One region of the Burkholderia gladioli genome, then DNA from elsewhere that is predicted to be linked to it. Evidence: riboswitches for the same ligand, from Rfam matches in the RefSeq annotation. Region 1 holds a riboswitch; the other holds the start of a gene.

Evidence for each region. A riboswitch is a leader RNA that binds a small molecule or an ion and turns the genes downstream of it on or off. The one in region 1 is predicted to bind cobalamin.
Region 2: it holds a riboswitch for cobalamin, as region 1 does, so the genes downstream of both, BM43_RS20030 (TonB-dependent receptor domain-containing protein) here and BM43_RS32945 (cobalamin biosynthesis protein) in region 1, are expected to answer to the same signal.

The regions. Positions count from the first base shown of each region.
Region 1 is NZ_CP009323.1:3,548,315-3,559,894, forward strand. It holds gene BM43_RS32935 (cobyrinic acid a,c-diamide synthase CobB) at 1-805, opposite strand, end outside; gene cobO (cob(I)yrinic acid a,c-diamide adenosyltransferase) at 820-1,422, opposite strand; gene BM43_RS32945 (cobalamin biosynthesis protein) at 1,504-1,923, opposite strand; cobalamin riboswitch at 2,082-2,307, opposite strand; cobalamin riboswitch at 2,458-2,726, shown strand; gene cobW (cobalamin biosynthesis protein CobW) at 2,969-4,039, shown strand; gene cobN (cobaltochelatase subunit CobN) at 4,056-7,958, shown strand; gene BM43_RS32960 (magnesium chelatase ATPase subunit I) at 7,955-9,064, shown strand; gene BM43_RS32965 (vWA domain-containing protein) at 9,142-9,738, shown strand; gene BM43_RS32970 (IclR family transcriptional regulator) at 9,912-10,661, opposite strand; gene BM43_RS32975 (fumarylacetoacetate hydrolase family protein) at 10,796-11,580, shown strand, end outside.
Region 2 is NZ_CP009323.1:693,602-705,181, forward strand. It holds gene BM43_RS20000 (cobalamin-binding protein) at 1-899, shown strand, start outside; gene cobC (alpha-ribazole phosphatase) at 916-1,512, opposite strand; gene BM43_RS20010 (adenosylcobinamide-GDP ribazoletransferase) at 1,497-2,255, opposite strand; gene cobT (nicotinate-nucleotide--dimethylbenzimidazole phosphoribosyltransferase) at 2,269-3,324, opposite strand; gene BM43_RS20020 (ABC transporter ATP-binding protein) at 3,404-4,246, opposite strand; gene BM43_RS20025 (FecCD family ABC transporter permease) at 4,252-5,277, opposite strand; gene BM43_RS20030 (TonB-dependent receptor domain-containing protein) at 5,353-7,362, opposite strand; cobalamin riboswitch at 7,430-7,710, opposite strand; gene BM43_RS20035 (hypothetical protein) at 7,886-8,242, shown strand; gene BM43_RS20040 (cell division protein ZapA) at 8,239-8,553, shown strand; RNA gene ssrS (6S RNA) at 8,647-8,828, shown strand; gene BM43_RS20045 (EVE domain-containing protein) at 9,027-9,488, shown strand; gene BM43_RS20050 (SIMPL domain-containing protein) at 9,685-10,386, shown strand; gene lgt (prolipoprotein diacylglyceryl transferase) at 10,516-11,406, opposite strand; gene BM43_RS20060 (LysR family transcriptional regulator) at 11,501-11,580, opposite strand, start outside.

The sequences.
Region 1 (11,580 bases):
AGAAAAAGTCCAGGCTGGCGCCGAGTGCTTCGAGCAGCGCCAGGTTGGCCGGGTAGAGGAAGGAGAAGGCCGCATCGCGCGCCACCGCCACTCGCAGGCCCTCCAGCCAGCGCGGCAAGGGCGCTGGCTGCGCGGGCGACGCGAATGCCACTTCCGGTGGCAACTCGGCCAGCGAGGTCCGCGCCATGGCATCGGCCGCGCGTTCGAGCCGCGCGTCGAGGTCGGCGATGTCCGCGGCCTGGTGCAGGCCGAGATGCCGTTCCGGCAGCGCGATGCCGGGGTCGGCCGGCAGATGGCCGAGCCAGCGGATGTCCTCGGGCATCGAGGCGCGCAGCAGCGCGGCATGCCGCTCGGAGCCGACCCGATTGGCCAGCACGCCATGGAAGGGCAGCCCCGGCCGGAAACGCGCGAGCCCGAAGGCCAGCGCGCCGAAAGTCTGCGCCACCGATTTCCCCGAGATCACCGCGGCCACCGGCACGCCGAAGCGGCAGGCCAGGTCGGCGCTGCTCGGCGTGCCGTCGAACAGGCCCATCACGCCCTCGATCAGGATCAGGTCGGCCTCGGCGGCGGCCTGCGCCAGCAGCGCGCGGCAGCCGTCCTCGCCGACCATGCCGAGATCGAGCGAATGCACCTCGGCGCCGCTGGCGCGCGCGAGGATCATCGGATCGAGGAAGTCCGGGCCGGTCTTGAACACGCGCACGCGCCGGCCGAGCCGCCGATGCAGCCGCGCCAGCCCCGCGGTGATCGAGGTCTTGCCCTGGCCGGAGCCGCTCGCGCCGATCAGCAGCGCCGGGCAGCGCAGCACGCCTGCGGACACGCTCAGAACTCCACGCCGCGCTGGGCCTTTACGCCCTGCTCGCGATACGGGTGCTTGACCAGCCGCATCTCGGTCACCAGGTCGGCGGCCTCCACCAGCGCGTCGGGCGCATGACGCCCCGTCACCACCACGTGCAGCGCCGCCGGGCGCGCGGCCAGCACGGCCAGCACCTCGTCGAGTGGCAGGTAGTCGTACTTCAGCACCGTGTTCAGCTCGTCGAGGATCACCATCTGGTAGTCGCCGCTCTCGATCATCCGGCGCGCCTCGTCCCAGCCCTTGCGCGCGGTCGCGATATCGGCCTCGCGATCCTGCGTGTTCCAGGTGTAGCCGTCGCCCATCGTCACGAAATCGCAGTCCGCGAAGGTGTTGAGCAGGTCGCGCTCGGCCGTGTGCAGCGCACCCTTGATGAACTGCACCACGCCCAGCTTCATGCCGTGGCCGAGCACGCGCACCGCCATGCCGAAGGCGGCCGTGCTCTTGCCCTTGCCGTTGCCGGTGTTGACGATCAGCAGGCCCTTCTCGACGGTCGCCGCGGCCTGTTTCTTTTCATGGCCGGCGCGGCGGCGTTCGGTCATGCGCTGATGCGATTCGGGATCGGTTTTCATCGGGTCGGAAGTCCTCGGGATACGGGAAAGCGGGCAGGAAAATATCGGGGCATCGGGCAGGGCGGCGGCATGATCGCGCGTTCAGGCGGGCCCGGCGATCGCCACGGTCACGCCGTCGACGATCGTCTTCGGCACCAGCAACCGGCCGTGCGGCGCGGCAGCCAGCGCGCAGGGCTCGCACACGCCCTCGACGCCGAAGCGCGCGAAGGCGGCCGAGCTCGGGGCCGTGCCATCCCCCGGCGGCGCATCGGGGGCGATGGCTTCGCGCGCGATCGCCACCAGCGGCCAGCCATGGCGCGCGCAGCAGGCCACCAGGCCCGGTTCGGCGGCCTTGGCGTCGAGCGTCGCGACGCGGGCGATATCGGCCAGCGCGAGGCCGGGTCGGCGCGCGAGCGCGGCGGCGATGGCGGCCTCGATCGCCTCGGGCGACTTGCCGGCGCGGCAGCCCACCCCGACGACGATGCGCGGCGCGGCGATGCGATCCGGAGCGATGCAGGTCATGCTGGGCGGACGAGTGGTGAACGAGCGAACAAACGTGCAAGCAAACGGGCACACGAGCGGGCAAAAAAACGGCGAACCACGGTGTCGACGACGCTTCGTGCCTCGATGCGGATTTCGCATGGCGCCCGTCCCACGCGGGTGCCATGTCCGGCGAGCCGGGCTCGCCGTCTGCGTCGGCCGGTATCCGGGCTGGCCGCCTGTCATGCCGACGCCTTCCCGCCGCGATCGGCAGTGGCTCGAGTCGGCCTGCGCGTCGCGCTTGCGCGATTCGCCGGCGGCGTACCGTTGCGGGGACAGCACAGGCTGGCGGCGCGCCGCTCCCTGTTTCCCGTTTAACCGCAGTCGCGAATGCGACTGCGGGCACCGAACGCGCGCATACGATAGCACAGCGGACGGGGCCGGAAGGGCGCTCGCCGGGGCTTGCCGGGCAGGCGCGTCGGTGGCGCGGGCGCACAAAAAGAGCGGCGGCGCCGAGCGCGCCCCATCGCGCGCCGCGGCCGGCCGCGCCGCCTTGACGCGTCTGGACGCCGCGCCTACACTCGCACGCGTTTTGGTGCTCGCGTGCGGATTCTCTTGGCACGCAGTTGAACGGGAAACAGGGAAGCTCGCCGCGCCGCGGACGATCTCAACCTGTGCTGCCCCCGCAACGGTAAGCGCATGCATCGCGCAAGCGATGCGAGCCCCGCTTCACCGCGCCCCGAGTCGCTCGGGCGCGCGGCCCGGCCACTGGACGCGAGACGCGTCCGGGAAGGCGAAGCGGCGCTGTCGCCAGCCCGGATACCGGCCAGAACCACGGAAGCGCCAGTCGTGCGCGAGCCCCGGGCCAGGCCCTGCGGCGCGCGGCGGCGAATCCGCAGGGAAGCGTCGCGGGTGGCGGCGCGGGTTCCCGTGCAGCCTCGCGGCCGCGCCCTGGGCGCGTCGGCCGGCCAGTCCATCGTCGATGATCGTCGTCCCCGGGCGGCCGGCATGACGACCGGCAGGCCGCCCGCGCGTCGTGCCGACGCCGCGATGGCATCATCCACCGACTCACCGACAGGCGAATTCCATGCAAATGCGCAAAATCCCCGTGACCGTCGTCACGGGCTTCCTCGGCAGCGGCAAGACCACCTTGCTGCGCCACATCCTCGAAAATGCCTCGGGCCGCCGGATCGCGGTGATCGTCAACGAATTCGGCGAGCTCGGCATCGACGGCGAGATCCTGAAGGGTTGCGGCATCGGCTGCGAGGAAGGCGCGCAAGCGGCCGGCCAGCTCTACGAACTGGCCAACGGCTGCCTGTGCTGCACGGTGCAGGAGGAGTTCTACCCGGTGATGGAGGCGCTGGTGGAGCGCCGCGAGCAGATCGACCACGTGCTGATCGAGACCTCCGGCCTGGCGCTGCCCAAGCCGCTGGTGCAGGCCTTCAACTGGCCGTCGATCAAGAACAGCTTCACCTGCGATGCCGTGATCACGGTGGTCGACGGCCCGGCCGCCGCGGCCGGCCAGTTCGCCGAGGACGTGCAGGCGGTGGACGCGCAGCGCCGCGCCGATCCGAACCTCGACCACGAATCGCCGCTGCACGAACTGTTCGCCGACCAGCTTTCCTCGGCCGACCTGGTGATCGTCAACAAGACCGACCTGCTGGACGCGGCGCAGTTCGCCGCGGTGGAGACGACGATCCGCGAGGAAATCCCGGCGCACGTGAAGATCGTGCGCGCGCAGCGCGGCGAGCTCGACCTGGCCACCCTGATCGGCCTGAACGCGGCCTCCGAGGAAACCATCCACCTGCGTCACGATCATCACGGCTCGGCCGAGGATGCCGACCATCACCACGACGAATTCGATTCGGTGGTGGTCGAGGCGCGCGTGAGCTCGCGCGAGGCGACCATCGCCGCGCTGCGCGCGCTGGTCGATGCGCACACGATCTACCGCGTGAAGGGTTTCGCGGCGCTGCCGGCCACGCCGATGCGGCTGGTGATCCAGGGCGTGGGCGGGCGCTTCGACAGCTACTTCGACCGGCGCCTCACCGAGGCGGACGGCGCCACCAGCCGTTTCGTGCTGATCGGCGAGGACCTCGACGCGGCCGCGCTGCAGGCGGCCTTCCTCGCCGCGCTCGGCGACGCCGTGCAAGCGGCCTGAGGCGCGAAGGCTCCCGATGCATCTGCTGCGCACCACGCCGGGCGGTTTCGTCGACGACACGCAGGGCGTGATCCGCATCGACCAGCGTCCCGCCGAGATCGTGATCCTCAGCTCGGCGGACACCACGCTGTCCCTGCTCGCCAGCGCGGTGCCGCTGCTCGGCGAGGGTTTCCCGAGCCTGCGGCTGGCCAACGTCAGCTTCCTGCGCCAGCCCGCCTCGGTCGACTTCTATATCGACGACGTGCTGCAGCACGCCAGCGTGGTGGTGATCGACCATCTCGGCGGCGAGGCCTACTGGCCTTACGGGATCGAGCAGGCGGTCGCGCTGGCCGAACGGCGCGGCCAGCAGTTGGCGATGTTTTCCGGCGACCTGCAGGAAGATCCGAACCTGGTCGCCAGGAGCACCGTCGACCCGGCGCTGTGTCGGCAGTGGTGGCGCTACCTGCGCGAGGGCGGCGCCTGGAACGCGCAGGCGCTGTTGCGCAGCATCGCCTTCCATGCGCTCGGCGTCGGCGAGGCGCCGTCGCCGCCGCGTCCGCTGCCGGCCGCCGCGCTCTATCACCCGATGCACGAGCCGGCCGTGGTGGAAGACTGGCACGCGCGCTGGACGAGCGGCGCGCCGGTGGTCGCGATCCTGTTCTACAAGGCGCACTGGCAGGCCGCCAACACGGCCGTGTTCGACGCGCTGATCGAGGCGCTCGAGCGCGAGGGGCTCAACCCGCTGCCGATCGCCGTCACCTCGCTGAAGGACGCCGCGAGCCGCGAGGTGATCGCGCGGCTGGTCGCCTCGGAGCGCGTCGCGCTGGTGCTCAACACCACCGCCTTCGCGGCCGGCGCGATCGACGCGCCCTCGGCCGTCGAGCTGGCCGGCGACGCGCCGGTGCTGCAGGTGATCCTCTCGGGCGGCAACCGCGAGGCCTGGCTCGCCGATCCCCAGGGCCTGCACGCGCGCGACATCGCCATGCACGTGGCGCTGCCCGAGGTGGACGGGCGCATCGTCACGCGCGCGGTCAGCTTCAAGGGGCTGGCCTATCGCTGCCCGCACACCGAGGTCGACGTGGTGCGCTACCAGCCCGACGCGGAGCGCATCGCCTTCGTCGCCGAGCTGAGCCGCCGCTGGTGCCGGCTGCGCACCGAGCCGAACGCGGGCAAGCGGCTCGCGCTGGTGCTGGCCAACTACCCGACCAGCGAGGGACGCATCGGCAACGGCGTGGGGCTCGACACGCCGGCCTCGGCGCTCGGCATCCTGGCCGCGCTGGGCGAAGCCGGCTACACGCTGGCCGGCGCGCTGCCCGAGACGGGCGACGCGCTGATCGCGCGGCTCACCGAGGGCGTGACCAACGACCCGACCTCGCAGGCGATCCGCCCGGCCTTCCAGAGCCTCGCGATGGACGCCTACCGGCGCCGTTACGCGCGGCTGCCGGCGGCCGCGCGCGAGGCGATCGAGGCGCGCTGGGGCGAGCCCGAGCAAGACCCGACGCTGCGCCACGGACGTTTCCCGATCGCCGGCTGGCGCGCGGGGCAGGTGTTCGTCGGGATCCAGCCGGCGCGCACGCGCGAGGCGAACGACTACGCGAGCTATCACGATGCCGAGATCGTGCCGCCGCACGCTTATCTGGCCTTCTACTTCTGGCTGCGCGACGCATTCGCGATCGACGCGATCGTGCACGTCGGCAAGCACGGCAATCTCGAATGGCTGCCGGGCAAGAGCGTGGCGCTGTCCGAGGCCTGCTGGCCCGACCTGATCCTCGGGCCGCTGCCGCATCTGTACCCGTTCATCGTCAACGATCCCGGCGAGGGCAGCCAGGCCAAGCGCCGCGCCCAGGCGGTGATCGTCGACCACCTGATGCCGCCGCTCACGCGCGCCGAGAACTACGGCCCGCTGCAGGACCTGGAGCGGCAGGTCGACGAATACTACGACGCGCTGATGGTCGATCCGCGCCGCGCCAAGCTGCTGCGCCGGAGTATCCTCGACACCATCGTCGAGCACCGGCTGCACGAGGAACTGAGCCTGGCCGAGCCCAGCGGCCGCGACGACGAGGACGCGCTGCTCACGCGCGTCGACGCCTGGCTCTGCGAACTGAAGGAAGCGCAGATCCGCGACGGCCTGCATGTCTTCGGCCGCTCGCCCGAGGCGCGCCAGCGCCGCGACACGCTACTCGCGCTGGCGCGTTTTCCGGTCGGCGACGGGCTCGGCGCGAACGCCGGCCTGATCGCCGCGCTCGCGCGCGATCTCCGGCTCGGCGCCGGCTTCGATCCGCTCGCGGCCGACTGGGCCGCGCCCTGGCAGGGGCCGCGCCCGGCCGAGTTGAACGAGGTCGACACGACGCCGTGGCGGCATGCCGGCGACACCCGCGAGCGGCTCGAACTGCTGGCGCAGCGGCTCGTCGCGGGGCTGGCCGGCGAGGGCGGGAGGGGTGAGGGCAATAAGGGCGAAGGCGAGGGCGACCGTGTAGCCGAAGGCTTGGCCCCCCGGCACGCGCCCGACGACGCGGCCGACGTGCTCGCGCTGCGTCGCCTGCGCGCCGAAGCCGGGCGCTGGCCGGCCACGCTGGCCGTGCTCGAACGCGTCGCGCGCGATCTCGCGCCGCGCCTGGACGCCTGCGGCGCCGACGAGTTGCGCCATCTGCTGCGCGGCCTCGACGGCCGTTTCGTGCCGCCCGGGCCGAGCGGCTCGCCCTCGCGCGGCCGCCCCGACGTGCTGCCGACCGGCCGCAACTTCTACTCGGTCGACACGCGCGCCGTGCCGACCCAGGCGGCTTGGTCGCTCGGCATGAAGTCGGCGCACCAACTGGTCGAGCGGCATCTGCAGGAGCATGGCGACTATCCGCGCGCGGTCGGCCTGTCGGTATGGGGCACGGCCACCATGCGCACCGGCGGCGACGACATCGCCCAGGCCTTCGCGCTGATCGGCGTGCGCCCGAAGTGGGCGCACGGCAGCCACCGCGTGACCGACTTCGAGATCCTGCCGATCGAGATCTTCGATCGCCCGCGCATCGACGTGACGCTGCGCGTCTCGGGCTTCTTCCGCGACGCCTTCGCCAACCTGATGCACCTGTTCGACGCGGCCGTGCAGGCGGTCGCCGAGCTCGACGAGCCGGCCCACCTGAACCCGATCCGCGAGCGCGTGCGGCGCGACGCGGCGGCCCTGGTCGAGCGCGGCGCGAGCGCCGAGGAGGCGCGACGCCGCGCCGGCTGGCGCGTGTTCGGCGCGCGGCCGGGCAGCTACGGCGCCGGCCTGCAGGAGCTGATCGACCAGCGCAACTGGCAGAGCGACGCCGACCTGGCCCGGGCCTACCAGTCCTGGGGCGGCTACGCCTACGCGCAGGGCAGTGCCGGCGAGGCCGCGCAGGACGCCTTCGGCGCGCGGCTGGCGAGCATCGACGCAGTGGTGCAGAACCAGGACAACCGCGAGCACGACCTGCTCGACTCCAACGACTACTACCAGTTCCAGGGCGGCATGGCGGTCGCGGTCCGCCATCTGTCGGGGCGCCAGCCGGCGCTCTACCACGGCGACCACAGCCGCCCCGACACGCCGCGCATGAACACGCTCGGCGAGGAGATCGCGCGCGTGATCCGCTCGCGTGTGGTCAACCCGAAGTGGATCGACGGCGTGAAGCGCCACGGCTACAAGGGCGCGGCCGAGCTGGCCGCCACCGTCGATTATCTCTACGGCTACGACGCCACCGCGCGCGTGGTGGCCGATCATCAATACGCGCTGGTCACTGACGCCTACGTCAACGACGCCGACACGCGCGACTTCCTCGAGCGGCACAACCCGCATGCGCTGCACGGCATCTGCGAGCGCCTGCTCGAAGCGATCCAGCGCGGCCTCTGGCAACAACCCGGCGCCTATCGCGAGCAGCTCGAGGCACGCCTGCTCGCCGTCGAACAGCATCTGGAAGGAACCCGGCGATGAACCCGCACGACCCGAGCGGCGGCCTGCCGCCGTTTCCGTTTTCCGCGCTGATCGGCCAGGCCGCGCTGCAGCAGGCATTGCTGCTGGTGGCCGTCGATCCCTCGATCGGCGGCGTGCTGGTGAGCGGGCCGCGCGGCACCGCGAAATCGACGGCGGCGCGCGCGCTGGCCGAGCTGCTGCCGCGGGGCCGCTTCGTGACGCTGCCGCTGGGCGCCGCCGACGAGCACGTGACCGGCACGCTGGACCTGGCCGGCGCGCTCGGCGAGAACGCCGTGCGTTTCTCGCCCGGGCTGCTGGCGCGCGCGCATCTGGGTGTGCTCTATGTGGACGAGATCAACCTGCTGCCCGACGGCCTGGTCGACGTGCTGCTCGACGCGGCCGCGAGCGGCGTCAACACGGTCGAGCGCGACGGCATCTCGCACACGCACGCGGCGCGCTTCGCGCTGGTCGGCACCATGAATCCGGAAGAGGGCGAGTTGCGTCCGCAGTTGCTGGATCGCTTCGGCTTGATGGTGGAACTCGAGAACTGTCGCGACATCGATGAGCGGCAGCGCATCGTCAAGGCGCGGCTGGCCTTCGATCTCGATCCGGCGGGCTTTCGCGCCGGGCATGCCGGGGCACTGGCCGCGCTGGCCGAACGGATCGGCCGCGCGCGCGAGGCGCTGGCGAGCGTGCAGGTCGATGACAGCGTGCACGAGCAGGTTGCCCGGCTCTGCATCGAGGCGGCCGTCGACGGGCTGCGCGCCGACCTGGTGATGTTGCGCGCCGCGCGGGCGCTGGCCGCCTTCGAGGGCGCGGCGGCGGTGAGCGCCGCGCATGTCGAACGCGTGGCCGCCGACGTGCTGCGCCATCGCCGCACGCAGGCGTCGGCCGCCGCCGAGTCGTCGTCACCCACGTCGTCGCCAACCGCGTCGCGGCAAACCGATCAGCCGGCTCGCGGCACCAACCCGCCGCCGCGCGGCGGTGATGCCTCGTCGATCGCGCGAGACGAGGCGCCAGCCGGCGACGGCGGCGCGCGGGACGGCGACTGGGGCTACCTGCCGCCCGTACCGGCCGGCCTCACGGCCGTGAAGGGCGTGATCCCGCTGCCCTCAAAAAAACGCTGAGCCATCGAACGACTGCCCCCGCCGCGCCAGGCAGCGGGGTTCGATGGCGGCACGGCAAGCTTCCCGCCCGGCAGGGCCTGCCCGGCACGCGCATCGCGTGGCCGGCGACGCTGGCCGCCAAGCGCGGCGGCCCGCTCGAGGCCGCGCATCTGCGCTTTCGGCCGCGCTCGGGCGAGCCGCGCGCCTTCCACTGCTTCGTGCTCGACTGTTCGGCCTCGATGCTCGACGGCGCTCGCCTGGCGCTCGCCAAGGGCCTGCTGGTCGCGCTGTTCGACGCGGCGGCGCGCGAGCGTGCCGAGGTGGCGCTGATCGGCTTCGGCGGGCGCGGCGCCGAGCGGCGTTTCGGGCCGGCGGTGCCGCGCTGGTGGAACGAGCGCTGGCTCGAACCGGTGGCGGGCGGTGGCGGCACGCCCTTGTCGGCCGGCATCGCGATGGCGCAATCCCTGCTCGCGCGGATCGCGCGGCGCAGGCCCGGCGCGCCACGCACGCTCTGGCTGCTGAGCGACATGCGCACCGACGAGATGCCTTCGCGGCCGGCCCAGGCCGACGAGATCCACCTCGTCGACTTCGACGATGCCGCCGTGCGGCTGGGCAGGGCGCAGCGTCTGGCGCGCCGGTGGGAGGCTTCGTGCCGCCGGCCCGAGGATTTGATTTCCCGGATCGATCGCAACTAACGGTCTTTCCGAAAGGCCCCTGACAGTTCCACCACGCTTGCTGCGACCTCACCCCATCAAGTTGAACAAGGGGAAGGACGGTAGTCGCCCGATCCCGCGGCATCGTTTCCCGGACTTTCGGACCCTGGCCTCGTCCGTGGTGCGCGGCCGCCGCGAGGGCGAAGGTCCCGTCGTCACAGCCCGCGTGCCACGCGCTGCGCGAGCGTGGTCAGGTCGACCAGCAGCCGCGTCTCGCGCTGCGGCGTGAGCCGGTCGACCGGCACGCTGGTGCTGACGGCGATCCGCTTGCCCGCCGAGGACACCCCCACGAACACGGCCAGGCAGGCCAGCCCCGTGCAGGCCTCCTCGCGCTCGATCGCGTAGGCGCGTTCGCGCACCTCGGCCAGCGCGGCCAGCAGGTCGGCGCGGCGCGTGAGCGAATGCTCGGTCAGCGCGCGCAGCCGCGCCGGCATGATCATCTGCACGGTTTCGTCGTCGAGGCTGGCGAGCAGCGCCTTGCCGAGCGCCGAGCAATGCGCCGGCAGCCGCGAGCCGATGTCGGAAACCAGCCGCACCGCGCGCGACGGATCCTCGCGCGCCAGGTAGACCACCTCGGCGCGATCCAGCACGGCCATCTGCACCGCCTCGTTGTGCTTCGCCACGAACCAGGCGGCCTCGCGGCGGAACGCGTCGAGCGTGAAGTCGGCCAGCAGGTAGGTGCTGCCGATCTCGAACAGGGCCACGCCGATCGCGTAGCCGTCGCCGATCTTGACCAGCCACTGGCGCCGCTCCAGCGCCTCCAGCGTCAGGTACAGCGTGCTGCGCGGCATGCCGGTCAGCGCCAGCAGGTCCTTCGCGGAGGTCGGGCGGCGGCTCGTCTTGAGCGCCTCGAGGATGTCGTGGACCCGCGCGATGGCGGGCACGTCGGTCGGTTTGTCGGGCATCGCGGCCTCGTGGTTGGCGGGCGCCGGCCGGCGGCGCCGGTCGATGTGTCCAGCGGGCTGGATTATACGCCGGCCCCTTGGACAGCCGGGCAGGGGGCTCGTAGCATCGTGCGCATCCCAAACTGGAGACATCGATGAACGCCCCGACCCCCTCGACCCACCCCCACCCGATCGACGCCCTGTTGCCGGCCGATCTCGACGACGCGCTGCTGGTGGGCCGCGTCTGGCGCAAGACCGCGGCCTTCGAGGGCCCCAGCGTGGTGGTGGTGCGCGGCGGCGAGCTGTTCGACATCACGGCGGCGGCGCCGACCACGGCCGACCTGTTCGACCAGGCGGACCCGGCCGGCTTCGCCCGGCAGGCCGAGGGCGAATCGCTCGGTTCGGCGCGCGAGCTGCTGGCCGCGCAGCTGGATGGCGGGGCGTCGCCCGCGCTGCGCCTGCTCGCGCCTTGCGACGTGCAGGCCATCAAGGCCTGTGGCGTGACCTTCGCGGTCAGCCTGGTCGAGCGCGTGATCGAGGAGCAGGCGGCCGGCGACGCGAGCCGCGCCGAGGAAGTGCGCGCCACCATCCAGCACGCGATCGGCACCGACCTGTCGCAGGTCGTGCCGGGTTCCGAGGCGGCCATGAAGCTCAAGCGCGAGCTGCAGGCGCGGGGCGTCTGGTCGCAATACCTGGAGGTCGGCATCGGGCCCGACGCCGAGGTGTTCACCAAGTCGCAGCCGATGTCGGCGGTCGGTTTCGCGAGCGAGGTCGGGCTGCTGCCGATCTCCACCTGGAACAATCCCGAGCCGGAGGTGGTGCTGGCCGTCAATGCGCGCGGCGCGGCGGTGGGCGCCACGCTCGGCAACGACGTCAACCTGCGCGATATCGAGGGCCGCTCGGCGCTGCTGCTGGGCAAGTGCAAGGACAACAACGCCTC
Region 2 (11,580 bases), 1.8 Mb from region 1:
CCGCCGCGGCTGCCTCGGTCGCCTCGGCAAGCTCGCCGGCAGCCGCATCGGCAGCCGCGACGAACGCCATCACCGTCATCGACGACGTCGGCCGAACCGTCACCTTGCCCGCGCCGGCCAGGCGCGTGATCAGCGTCGCGCCGCACGCCACCGAGCTGCTTTATGCAGCGGGCGGCGGCGCCGCGATGGTCGGCGCGGTGTCCTATAGCGACTACCCCGAAGCGGCGCGCGCGCTGCCGCGCGTCGGCGACAACCGCTCGCTCGACCTGGAGCGCATCGTCGCGCTCAAGCCGGACCTGATCGTGGTCTGGCGTCACGGCAACGCCGACCGACAGACCGCGCAGTTGGCGGCGCTCGGCATCCCGCTCTACTTCAGCGAACCGAAACGGCTCGACGACGTGGCCGTCTCGCTCGACAAGCTCGGCCGGTTGCTCGGCACGCGCGAGCAGGCCGACCGGGCCGCCGCCGACTACCGGCAGCGCATCGCGGCGCTGCGCGCGCGTTATTCGGCCAGGCCGCCGGTCACCGTGTTCCTGCAGATCTGGGACCGGCCGCTGACCACCTTGAACGGCGCGCAGATCGTCAGCGACGTGCTCAGGCTGTGCGGCGGCCGCAACGTGTTCGCGGCGCTGCAGCCGGTCGCACCGACCGTCAGCGACGAGGCCGTGCTGGCCGCCGATCCCGAGGCGATCGTCGCCACCGCGCAAGGCGCCACCGCCAGCGACGCGAGCCTGCCGAGCCTCGATCGCTGGCGCCGCTGGCCGTCGCTGGCGGCGGTCGCGCGCGGCAACCTGTTCGCGGTCGACGGCGATTGGCTGACACGGCCGACGACGCGGCTCGCGCTCGGCGCGGAACAGGTCTGTCGGGATCTGGAAACGGCGCGCGAGCGGCGCCGCTGAAAACGGCACGGGGCGCTCAGCCGAGCGTCTCGTCCCACTGAATCAGTTGCCAGCCGCGCGCATCGCGCGAGAAGCGCACCAGGCCGCCATAGGCGATCGCGCGCGTGAGCAGGCTGTCGAGCGGCACGTCGAGCCACAGCGAGGCCAGCGCGCGGATCACGCCGGCATGGGTGACGAGGATCGCGTTCGCGTCCTCGGGCAGCGACGCGGCGAACGGCAGCGCGAACGACTCCACGCGCGCCACGAACTGCGCGGCGCTCTCGCCGCCATGCTCGCGAGCGCCCATCAGGTCGGACTGCCAACGATCGAGCGCGGCCGCGCCGATCTCGTCCCAGCGCCGCATCTCCCAGGTACCGAAATCGATCTCGCGCAGGCGCGCGTCGAGCCGCACCGGACGCGCCGCGAGCACGCCGATCGCCTGCGCGACCGAGGCGCAGCGCTGCAGCGGGCTCGCCAGGATCGCCTTGGGCCAATCCACCTGCGCCGCGCGCAGCCGCGCCGCGATCGCGGCCGCCTCGACGGCTGCCTCGCCCGCAAGCGGCAGGTCGGACGCGCCGTAGCAGATACCGGCCTCGACGGCCGGCACAGGATGACGGATCAGGACGAGGTCCATCCGAGCACCGTGAGGTAGATCGCCAGCTCGGAAAGCTGCTGCGCGAAGCCGAGGCAGTCGCCGGTATAACCGCCAAGCCGACGCCGCAGGTAACGCGCCAGCAGCGCGCGCACCACCAGCAGCGCGGCCAGCGCCGCGAGGCCCGCGCGCCAGTCCGGCCAGAACAGCCAGGGCAGGCCGCACAGCGCCGCGAACCCGAAGGCACCCGCCGACATCCGCTGCGCGACCGGCCGCGCCTTGCCCTCCTCGCGCGCGTAGTCGAGCGTCATCAGCAGGCTGACCGCGGCGACGCGGCTCGCCGCATGCGCGGCCAGCAGGGTCCAGGCCGCGCGCAGCGGCGGCAGCGCCGCGAGCGCTTGCCACTTCAGGGCCAGCGCCAGCACCAGCGCGACCGCGCCGAAGCTGCCGATGCGCGAATCGCGCATGATGCGCAGCACGTCCTCGCGCGTGTAGCCGCCGCCGAAGCCGTCGCAGCTATCGGCGAGCCCGTCCTCGTGGAACGCGCCGGTGGCCACCAGGCTGGCGGCCATCGACAGCAGCACCGCCACGCCCGGCGGCCAGATGCGCGCGGCGAGCAGATACACGCCGGCGGCCAGCGCGCCCACGCAGACGCCGACCAGCGGGAAATAACGCGCCGCCTGATCGAGATCGCCGGCCGCGTAGCCGATGCGCCGCGGCACCGGCACGCGCGTGAAATAACCCAGCGCGACGAAGAAATAACGGCATTCGGATCGCCAGCGCATGCCTATTCCCGGCTCAGGCATCTTCGCGGTTCGCGACGCCGGCCGCCTCGAAGCTGGCCATCTCGTCGAGGAAAGCGGTGGCCGCGCGCAGCAGCGGCAGCGCGAGCGCGGCGCCGGTGCCCTCGCCCAGGCGCAGGTCGAGCGCGAGCAGCGGCGCCGCGCCGAAATGCTGGAGCATGCGGCGATGGCCGTTCTCGTCGGAGACATGCGAGAACACGCAGTAGTCGAGCACCGCCGGCTGCAGCGCGGCGGCCACCAGCAGCGCCGAGCTGGCGATGAAACCGTCAACCAGGATCGCCATGCGCGCCTGCGCGGCCGCCAGGAAGGCGCCCGTCATCATCGCGATCTCGAAGCCGCCGAAGGTGGCCAGCACCTCGAGCGGCGCCTGTGCCTCGGAATGGCGCGCCAGCGCCGCCTCGAGCACGGCGCGCTTGCGGGCCAGCCCCTGGTCGTCGAGGCCGGTGCCGCGCCCCACGCACTCAGCCAGCGGCAGGCCGACCAGGCGACTCATCAGGCAGGCCGCGGCCGAGGTATTGGCGATGCCCATCTCGCCGAAGCCGATCACCGTGGTGCCGAGCGCCGCATGATGCGCGACGCGCGCGGCACCGGCCGCCAGCGCCGCGTGCAGCTGCGCCTCGCTCATCGCCGGCTCCTGCGCGAAGTTGCGCGTGCCCGCCGCGACCGGCACCGCGATCAGCTGCGGCGAGGCCGGCAGCGGCGTGGCCACGCCCGCGTCGACGATCTCCAGCTCGCAGCCGGCCAGCTTCGAGAAGGCATTGATGGCCGCGCCGCCGGCCAGGAAGTTCGCCACCATCTGGGCGGTGACCGCCTGCGGATAAGGGCTCACGCCCTCGGCCGCGATGCCGTGGTCGGCCGCGAACACGATCGTCACCGGCCGCTCGATGCGCGGCCGGGTGCTGCGCTGGATCCGGCCCAGTTGCAGGGCGAGTGCTTCCAGCTTGCCGAGGCTGCCGGGCGGCTTGGTCTTGGTGTCGATCAGGTGCTGCAGCGTGGCGCTCAGCGTGTCGTCGAGCGCTTCGAGCTTCGGGACGGTATAGGTCGGGTTCATGCGGCGTTCTTCGGTTCGGTTGGAGGCTGGCGCGTCGGGCGCACAGGCTCGGGTGGGCGGGTCGACAGGTGGAGAGGATTCAGCGCGGCGGTGGTCGAGAAAGCGGCGGCGTGGCATGCGCGGGCCACATCGGCACCAGCGCCTCGTGGCCGTCGCGCTCGATCAGCACCAGTGGATAACCGAAGGCGGCGCTCGCCGCCTCGGCCGACAGCACCTCGCGCGCCGGGCCGGCCAGCGCGCCGCCGCGTCCGTCGAGCAGCAGCGCGTGCGTGGCGTAGCGCCGTGCGAGGTTCAGATCGTGACACGAAAAAATCACCGTGCGCGGCGCGGCGCGCAACCAGGCGAGCAGCGCGTCCAGGCAGGCAGCCTGGTGCTGCAGGTCCAGGTGCGCGAGCGGCTCGTCGAGCAGCAGCAGCGGCGCGTCCTGGCACAGCACGCCAGCCAGCGCCACGCGCTGGCGCTCGCCGCCCGACAAGGTGAGCACGTCGCGCGCCGCGAACTCGGCCAGGCCCAGCGCCGCCAGCGCGGCGCGCGCGGCGAGCCGGTCGGCCTCGCCTTCCCAGCCCCAGCCGCCCAGGTGCGGAAAGCGGTGCGCAAGCACGGTATCGAACACGCTCGCCGCGAAGGCGTCGTGCTGGGCTTGCGGCATCAGCGCGCGACGCCGCGCGAGTGCCGCGGCCGGCCAGCTTGCAAGCGGCAGGCCGTCGGCCTCGACCTGCCCGGCCGCCGGGGCGTCGAGACCCGCCAGCACCGAGATCAGCGTGGTCTTGCCGGCGCCGTTGGGGCCGGCGATGCACCACAGCTCGCCCGGCGCGAAGCGCAGCGACAGCGCCTCGACCAAAACCCGCGAGCCGGCCACGAGCCGCAGTTCGCGCACGCGCCAGTCGCCGCCAGCCGGCGTGGAAGACGGGGAGGAAGACATCGCGCTCATCGTCCCGGCCCGCGCAACAGCATCCACAGGAACACCGGCACGCCGATCAGCGCCGTCATCGCGCCGACCGGCAATTGGGCTGGCGCGATCACGGTGCGCGCCACCAGGTCGGCCGCCATCACCGCCGTGCCGCCGGCGAGCGCCGCGGCCGGCAGCAGCATGCGCTGGTCGTTGCCGAAGGCGAGCCGCAAGCCGTGCGGCACCACCAGGCCGATGAAGCCGATGGTGCCGGCCGTGGTGACCGAGGCCGCGGCAGCCAGCGAGGCGATCAGGTAGAGACGCAGCCGCAGCCGCGCGACCGGCACGCCCAGCGCGGCGGCGCCGAGCTCGCCGCGCAGCAGCACGTTCAGCTGCGGCGCGACCGGCAGCGCCGCGAGCAGCGCGCAGGCCAGCGCGGCCAGTGCGAACCAGGGCGGCGCCGCGCTGCCGAGATCGCCGGCCAGCCAGAACACCATGCCGCGCAGGCGGCTGTCGGGCGCGATCGACAGCATCAGCGTGATCAGCGCGCCCCAGCCGGCGGCCACCACCACGCCGGTGAGCAGCAGGCGCGGCGAGGCCTCGCGCACGGTATCGCGCACAGTGCCGCGCGCCGGGCCGAGCCTGAGCGAGCGATGCGCGAGGCCGAGCACCAGCGCGACCGACAGCAGCGCGCCCGCGAACGAGGCGGCATCGACCCACCACCAGGCGGCGCCCGCGATCATGGCCGCCAGCGCGAACCCGGCCGCGCCGCCCGAGACGCCGAGTACATAGGGCTCGGCCAGCGGATTGCGCAGCAGCACCTGCAGCAGCGCGCCCGCCAACGCCAGCAGGGCACCGCAGCCGAAGCCGGCCAGCGCGCGCGGCAGGCGCAGCGTGCGCACGATCTCGCCGGCCAGGGGATCGCCGCCGGCCGGCGTGAACAGCGCGCCCAGCACCTGTCGCGGCGGGATCGGCACGCTGCCGAGCGTCAGCGCGGCCACCAGCACCAGGGCGGCGGCCAGCGCGAGCGCGGCCCAGATCGCCCAGGCGCGGCCGCGCGTCATGCTCGCCGTGCGCGCGAACGTGTTCAAGCGGGGTTCCTCGCGAAGCTCATGCCTGCGCCGTGCGCGACGTCATGGCTAGCGCCAGCCGATCGTGACGTAGGCGCCGCGCCGCGGCGTGTTGTACCCGTAGGCAAGCTGGTAGTCCTTGTCGAGCAGGTTGTCGAGATGCGCGCTCACGTACCACGCCTTGGTGATGTCGTAGCGCGCCGTCAGGTTCACCACGCCGTAGCCGCCGAGCGTCTGCGCGCTGTCGCTGCGCGCGCCGCTCAGCAGCCACTCGGCACCGACGCGCCAGCCGCCGAACGGATGGCTGGCCGAGAACGACGCGAAGCGCCGCGCGTGCCGCAGCAGGTCCTGGTCGCCGCTCTGGTCGACCGGGTTCTGGAAGGTCGCCGAGGCGTGCAGGTCGGTCTTGCCCAGATGCCCCTGCCACGAGCCCTCGATGCCCTGCACCTTGGCGCGCCCGACGTTCTGCGCCGTATAGACCAGGCCCGACGCATCGGGCTCGTACTGGATCAGGTTCGCGTAGCGCGTCTGGAACAGGCTCAGCCGCATCACGCCCAGCGCGTCCGAGGCATATTGCAGCGCGGCCTCGATCGAATGGCTGCGCTCGGGCACCAGCGCGGGATTGCCGGCATCGGGGTAGTACAGGTCGTTGAAGGTCGGCGCGCGAAACGCATCCGAATAGCTCGCCGTGACCTTCCAGTGCTCGCCCAGGTCGTATCCGTAGCCGAGATAGTAGCTGTTCGCGCCGCCGAAATCCGAATACTGGTCGCGCCGCAGGTTGGCCTGCACCTGGCTGTTGCCGAAGCGGCCCGTGTAGCCGAGCCAGCCGGAATTCACGTGCCGCTGCGGCGCCGAGTAGACATCGGAAGCGAAGGCCTGGTCGAGCCGCTCGTAGCCGGCCTGGATGGCCTGGCCGCGCGCCACCGTGAAATCGTTCTGCCAGCTGTACTGGCGGTTGTCGGTGTTGAAGTGGTCGGTGTAGGCGCCGTTCAGCCAGCTCTGGCTGCGGTCGTTGCCGCTCGACACACGCAGGTGGGTGGTCCACCAGTCGGTCAGCTTGCCCTCGGCGTGCGCCGAGATCTGCTGCACGCGGCTGTAGAGCGTGTTGAGATCGGTCGTGGCCTGCCCGAAGGGGTTGTCGTAGCTGTTCTCGCCGTTCGACTGGAAGTAGTCGAGGCCCGCGCGCCAGCCGTTCGCGAAACGATGCTTGAGCGAGGCCGAGAGACTCTCGTTCAGGTTGCCGTTCGCGTTCGGATTGGCGCCCGGCTGCTGCACCGGGTCGATCGCCGAGAAGCCGTCGGTCTTGTCGCGCGACAGCGACAGCGAGAAGGTGGTGCTGCCGTCCGCATCGAGCCGGCCCGAGACGCCGGCCTGCTGCGACTGCGTGTGATAGCTGCCGTAGCCGGCCGAGAAATAGAAGCGCGGCGGATGATTGCCGCCGTCGCGCGTGAACACCTGCACCACGCCGCCGATCGCGCCCGAGCCGTACAGCGAGGAGACGTTGCCGTTGACGATCTCGACGTGGTCGATCTGCTCGAGCGTGAGCTGGCTCAGTTGCGCGGCGCCGAGGCTGGCCGAATCGACGCGCACGCCGTCGATCAGCAGCAGCGACTGGTTCGACTGCGCGCCGCGCAGGAACAGCGAGGTGTTCGAGCCGGGGCCGCCGTTGCGCACGATCTGCGCGCCGGGTGCGAACGCGAGCAGGCCAGGAAGATCGGACGCGCTGCTGTGTTCGATGTCCTCGCGCGTGAAGAGGGTGGTTTGCGGCAGCGCGTCGGCGAGCTTCTGCGCGCCGCGGCTCGCGCTCACCACCACCGAGTCGAGCGCGACCGGCGCGGCGGGATCGGCGGACGATGCGGCGCTGGATGAAGCCGTGGCGGTGGACGCAACGGCGGCGCGGTCGCTGCTTCGCGCGACGGACGGCGCGGCGGCGGAGCCCGTGGCATCGCTGGCGGCGCTGGCATCGCTGGCGGCGGCTATATCAGACGCGCGGGACGCGCCCTGCGCAACCTGGGCGAGCGACAGGCAAGGCAGCCCGCAAGCCGCGAGCAGGGCGGCGCGGACAAACGCGGTGAACATCGGGAACATCCTGTGGATTCGCGCGGCCCTGCCTCCCCGCAGCGCCGCCTCCGGAAGCGCGCAGGCCGCGCGCTTCCCCGCTTCGGCCGGTATCCGGGCTGGCGACCAGCCCACCCCCGCCTTCCCGCGCGAACCAGGCGCGCAGTGGCCACGGCGGCCCTCGTTCGCGTGAGGGCCGCCATCGAGGGGCGGCTTGCGCCAGGATCGCCAGCGCGATCGACGCGGTCGCTTACCGTTGCGGGGGCAGCGCAGGTTGGCATGCCGCGCGGGCATTGCTCCCTGCTTCCCGTTTAACCGCGCGCGCCCTCGTCGAGGCCGCGCGCGAGCACCGAAGCGGCGCCAGTGTAGGAGCGCCCCCGGGCAGCGTCAAGAAACGCGCGTCGGACGCACGCAACGCCGGCAAAACGGCATTTCCCGTGTCACTTCGCGGCAAGAAGGGGGGTGGTTACGTCTGGATACGTTACAAAAGTCGGTACAAGGCGCTTTCCGCGCTAAAATGCCCGGTCTTTAGAGGACGCAGCAGATGCTCAACGAACTCGAAACCCTATCCCAGAACATTGGCCGCCTGATTGCGCTGAACCAACGCCATCACACGGAACGGCTCGCGCTCGAGGAGCAAGTCGCGCAATTGCGCGCGCAAGCCGAAGCCGTGCGCGTCGAGCTCGATCAGTTGCGCGACGAACGCAACGGCCTGGTCGCCGAGCGCGATGCGCTGTCGGCGAAGATCGACGATGCGCAGATCAAGCTCAACGCGATCCTCGAGAAGCTGCCGCGCACGCGCCAGGCCGCCGACGGCGACAGCCAGCTCGACCTGCTCGGCGGCGGCGAGGCTGCCGGCAACGGCGGCGACGACGCGGCCAGCCACGGAGAACATGCATGAGCAGCAAGCAGATCGAAGTCTCGATTCTCGGCCAGGCCTATCGCCTCGCCTGCTCGCCGGAAACCGAAGCAGCCCTGCTCGAGGCGGTCGCGCGCGTCGACGCCGAGATGTCGAAGATCCGCGCCAACAGCTCGGTGCGCGGCACCGATCGGATCGCGGTGATGGCCGCGCTGTCGCTCGCCTCGGAGTTGCTTCGCCTGCAACAGAGCGTTCGTCACGGCGAGGCATTTCCCGCGGAAGAAATCCGGCGTACAATGCGCCACATGAATGAACAGCTCGGCGCGGTACTGGCCCAGCACGAGTCGCGGTAAGCAGCGCGGCGCGGCGGACAAGCCAGCGGCTGCACCGAAGTAAGCGGTTCATGCGAATTCGTTTCACAAGATCGGATTCACTAGGTTCTCTCAGCTTCCCTGCCTGGTTCGCCAAGGTCATATATTCCTTGAACCAATGCCATGTGCACGGTTGCGGAAATTTGTAGCACGGGCGCGCGCGTCACTCTGTCTGATGTACCCGAAGTGCTGCTAACTGCGACCAATTCTGAACCTCAGGTTCAGGATGCCGGCCTAGCGGCCAAGGCGGGGACCTATTCGACGGCATCGGACCAGTTCCGATGCCGTTTTCATTTGTGCTTCGATTTGTGCTTCAAACGGCTCGCGTGCCCTGGATCGGCGATCACGAGGCACGCTAGGCGATCGCATTCCCGTCTCACCCGGCAAGCGTCGTCGCGACGGCCGCTGCTCCCGCCGCGCGCGTTCCCTGCCCCTTCTTTCAGCGGACCGCCCTCATGCAATTCTGGCTGATGAAATCCGAACCGGACGAGGCGAGCATCGACGATCTCGCCGCCGCGCCGAAACACACCCTGCCCTGGACGGGCGTGCGCAATTATCAGGCTCGCAATTTCATGCGCGACACCATGCGCATCGGCGACGGCGTGCTGTTCTATCACTCGAGCTGTCCCGAGCCCGGCATCGCGGGCCTGGCCGAAGTCTCGTCGACGCCCTATCCCGATCCGACCCAGTTCGATCCGGCCAGCCCCTATCACGATCCGAAGTCGAAGCGGGAAGAGCCGCGCTGGAGCCTGGTGGACGTGCGCTTCGTGAAGAAGACCCCCTTGATTCCGCTGGCCGCGCTGCGCGAGCACGACGAGCTCGCCGAGATGCGCGTGCTCGCCAGGGGCAACCGGCTCTCGATCACGCCGGTCACGCGCGCCGAATGGAAGTTCATCACCGAGAAGCTGATGAAGTGAGGCAGGTGCCGGCCGGCTCGCCGCGAGATCTGTCAGCAAAGGTAAATCGCGCGTGTGGTGCCGGAACTCGGCACGCCTTTCATCGGCCTAACGCTCGCGCGATCGGCGGAACCCCGGTTCCATCGATCGCCTCGACAAGACGCGCGGCACGATGTGGCACGGGCCGCTGGCCGCGCACAGAACAGGAGCTCATACGATGAAAAAATCCGCTGCCGTACTCGCCCTCGCCCTGGCCGCCGTGATCCCCGCGGTGCAGGCACAAGTCGCGCCCCAGCCTGCGGGCGTGCTGTCGCTGTCGGCACAGGCCAGCACCGACGTGCCGCAGGATGTGGTCGACATCACGCTGTTCTACGAACAGGAAGCGAAGGATCCGGGCAGCCTGACGACCGAGCTCAATCGCCGCGCCGACGCCGCGCTGGCCCGCGCGCGCGGCGTGTCGGGCGTGACCGCGCGCACCGGCGGCTTCTCGGTCTACCCGAGCAACGACCGCGACGGCAAGATCGCCGCCTGGCGCGGCCGCACCGAGATCGTGCTGGAGTCGCGCGATTTCACCGCGGCCTCGAAGCTCGCGGGTGACCTCGCCAGCACCCTGCAAGTCGGCAACGTCGAGTTCTCGCTGTCGCCGGAAGCGCAGCGCGCGGCCGAGCAGAAGCTGACCTCGGAAGCGATCCAGTCATTCCGCAACCGCGCCGCCGAGGCGGCCAAGGCCTTCGGCTACAGCGGCTACGCGATCCGCGAAGTCAATGTCGGCGGCGGCCGCAGCGTGCAGCCCTACCCGCGCATGATGGCGATGGACGCCGCGCCGATGATGGCGAAGGCCGCCGCCGCGCCGATCGCCGTCGAGGGCGGCAAGTCGACCGTCACCGTCAACGTGAACGGCTCGGTGCAGATGAAGTAAATCGCGTCGATGCGCGTGCCGCCCGCGAGCGGCGTGGCGGCATGAGATGACAAAAGGCCCGACCGGCTTGCACCGGTCGGGCCTTTTTCACATCGTCGTGTCACATCGTTCGACGAGGACCGCGCGAACTCATGCCGGCGTCGCGACACGCCCCTTGCGATAGGCCCACAGCATCATCAGCACGCCGGCGATGATCATCGGCAGCGACAGCCACTGGCCCATCGACAGGCCCAGCGCGAGCAGGCCGAGGAAATCGTCGGGCTCGCGGGCGAATTCCACCGTGAAGCGCGCCAGGCCATAGCCGATCAGGAACAGCGCCGACACCGCGCCGGTCGGGCGCGCCTTGCGCGAGAAGAAGAACAGCAGCAGGAACAGCGTGATGCCCTCCAGCGCGATCTCGTAGAGCTGCGAGGGATGGCGCGGCAGCATCTGGTACTGCATGAACACCTCGTTCAGGTTCCACTTCGCGGCGAGGTCGGGATGATGCGCGAGCCAGATCGCGTCGTCGCGCGAGGCGCCGGGGAACAGCATCGCCCAGGGCGCGTCGGGGCTCGTCACGCGGCCCCACAGCTCGCCGTTGATGAAGTTGCCGAAGCGGCCCGCGGCCAGGCCGGTGGGCACCATCGGCGCGATGAAGTCCGTCACCTGCAGCCAGGTGCGCTTGCGCTGCCAGGCGAACAGCACCATCGCGGCCAGCACGCCGAGGAAGCCGCCGTGGAACGACATCCCGCCTTCCCAGACGCGGAAGATGTCGAGCGGATGCGCGAAGTAGTAGCCGGCCTTGTAGAACAGCACGTAGCCGAGCCGCCCGCCCAGCACCACGCCGAGCACGCCGTAGAACATCATGTCGTCGATGTCCTTGGCGGTCCAGCCTTGCGCGGCGACATGCGGCAGCTTGAGCCGCACGCGGCCGACGACGATCGCCGCGATGAAGCCGACGAGATACATGAGCCCGTACCAGCGCACGGCCAACGGTCCGAGATGAATCGCGACGGGATCGAAATTGGGGTGAATGATCATGAGTCGGTGTGGATGGTTGCTGAATCGACGCGGCGTTCGTGCGCCGCGCCTGCTGTTTGACGGTGCGATCCCGCCCGCGTTCGCGCCGCGTGCATCAGGCCGGCGCGGCGCGCCGCACGATCTCGATGAAGCCCGCCAGCACCGGGCTGACGTCCCGGGTGCGCCAGACCAGGC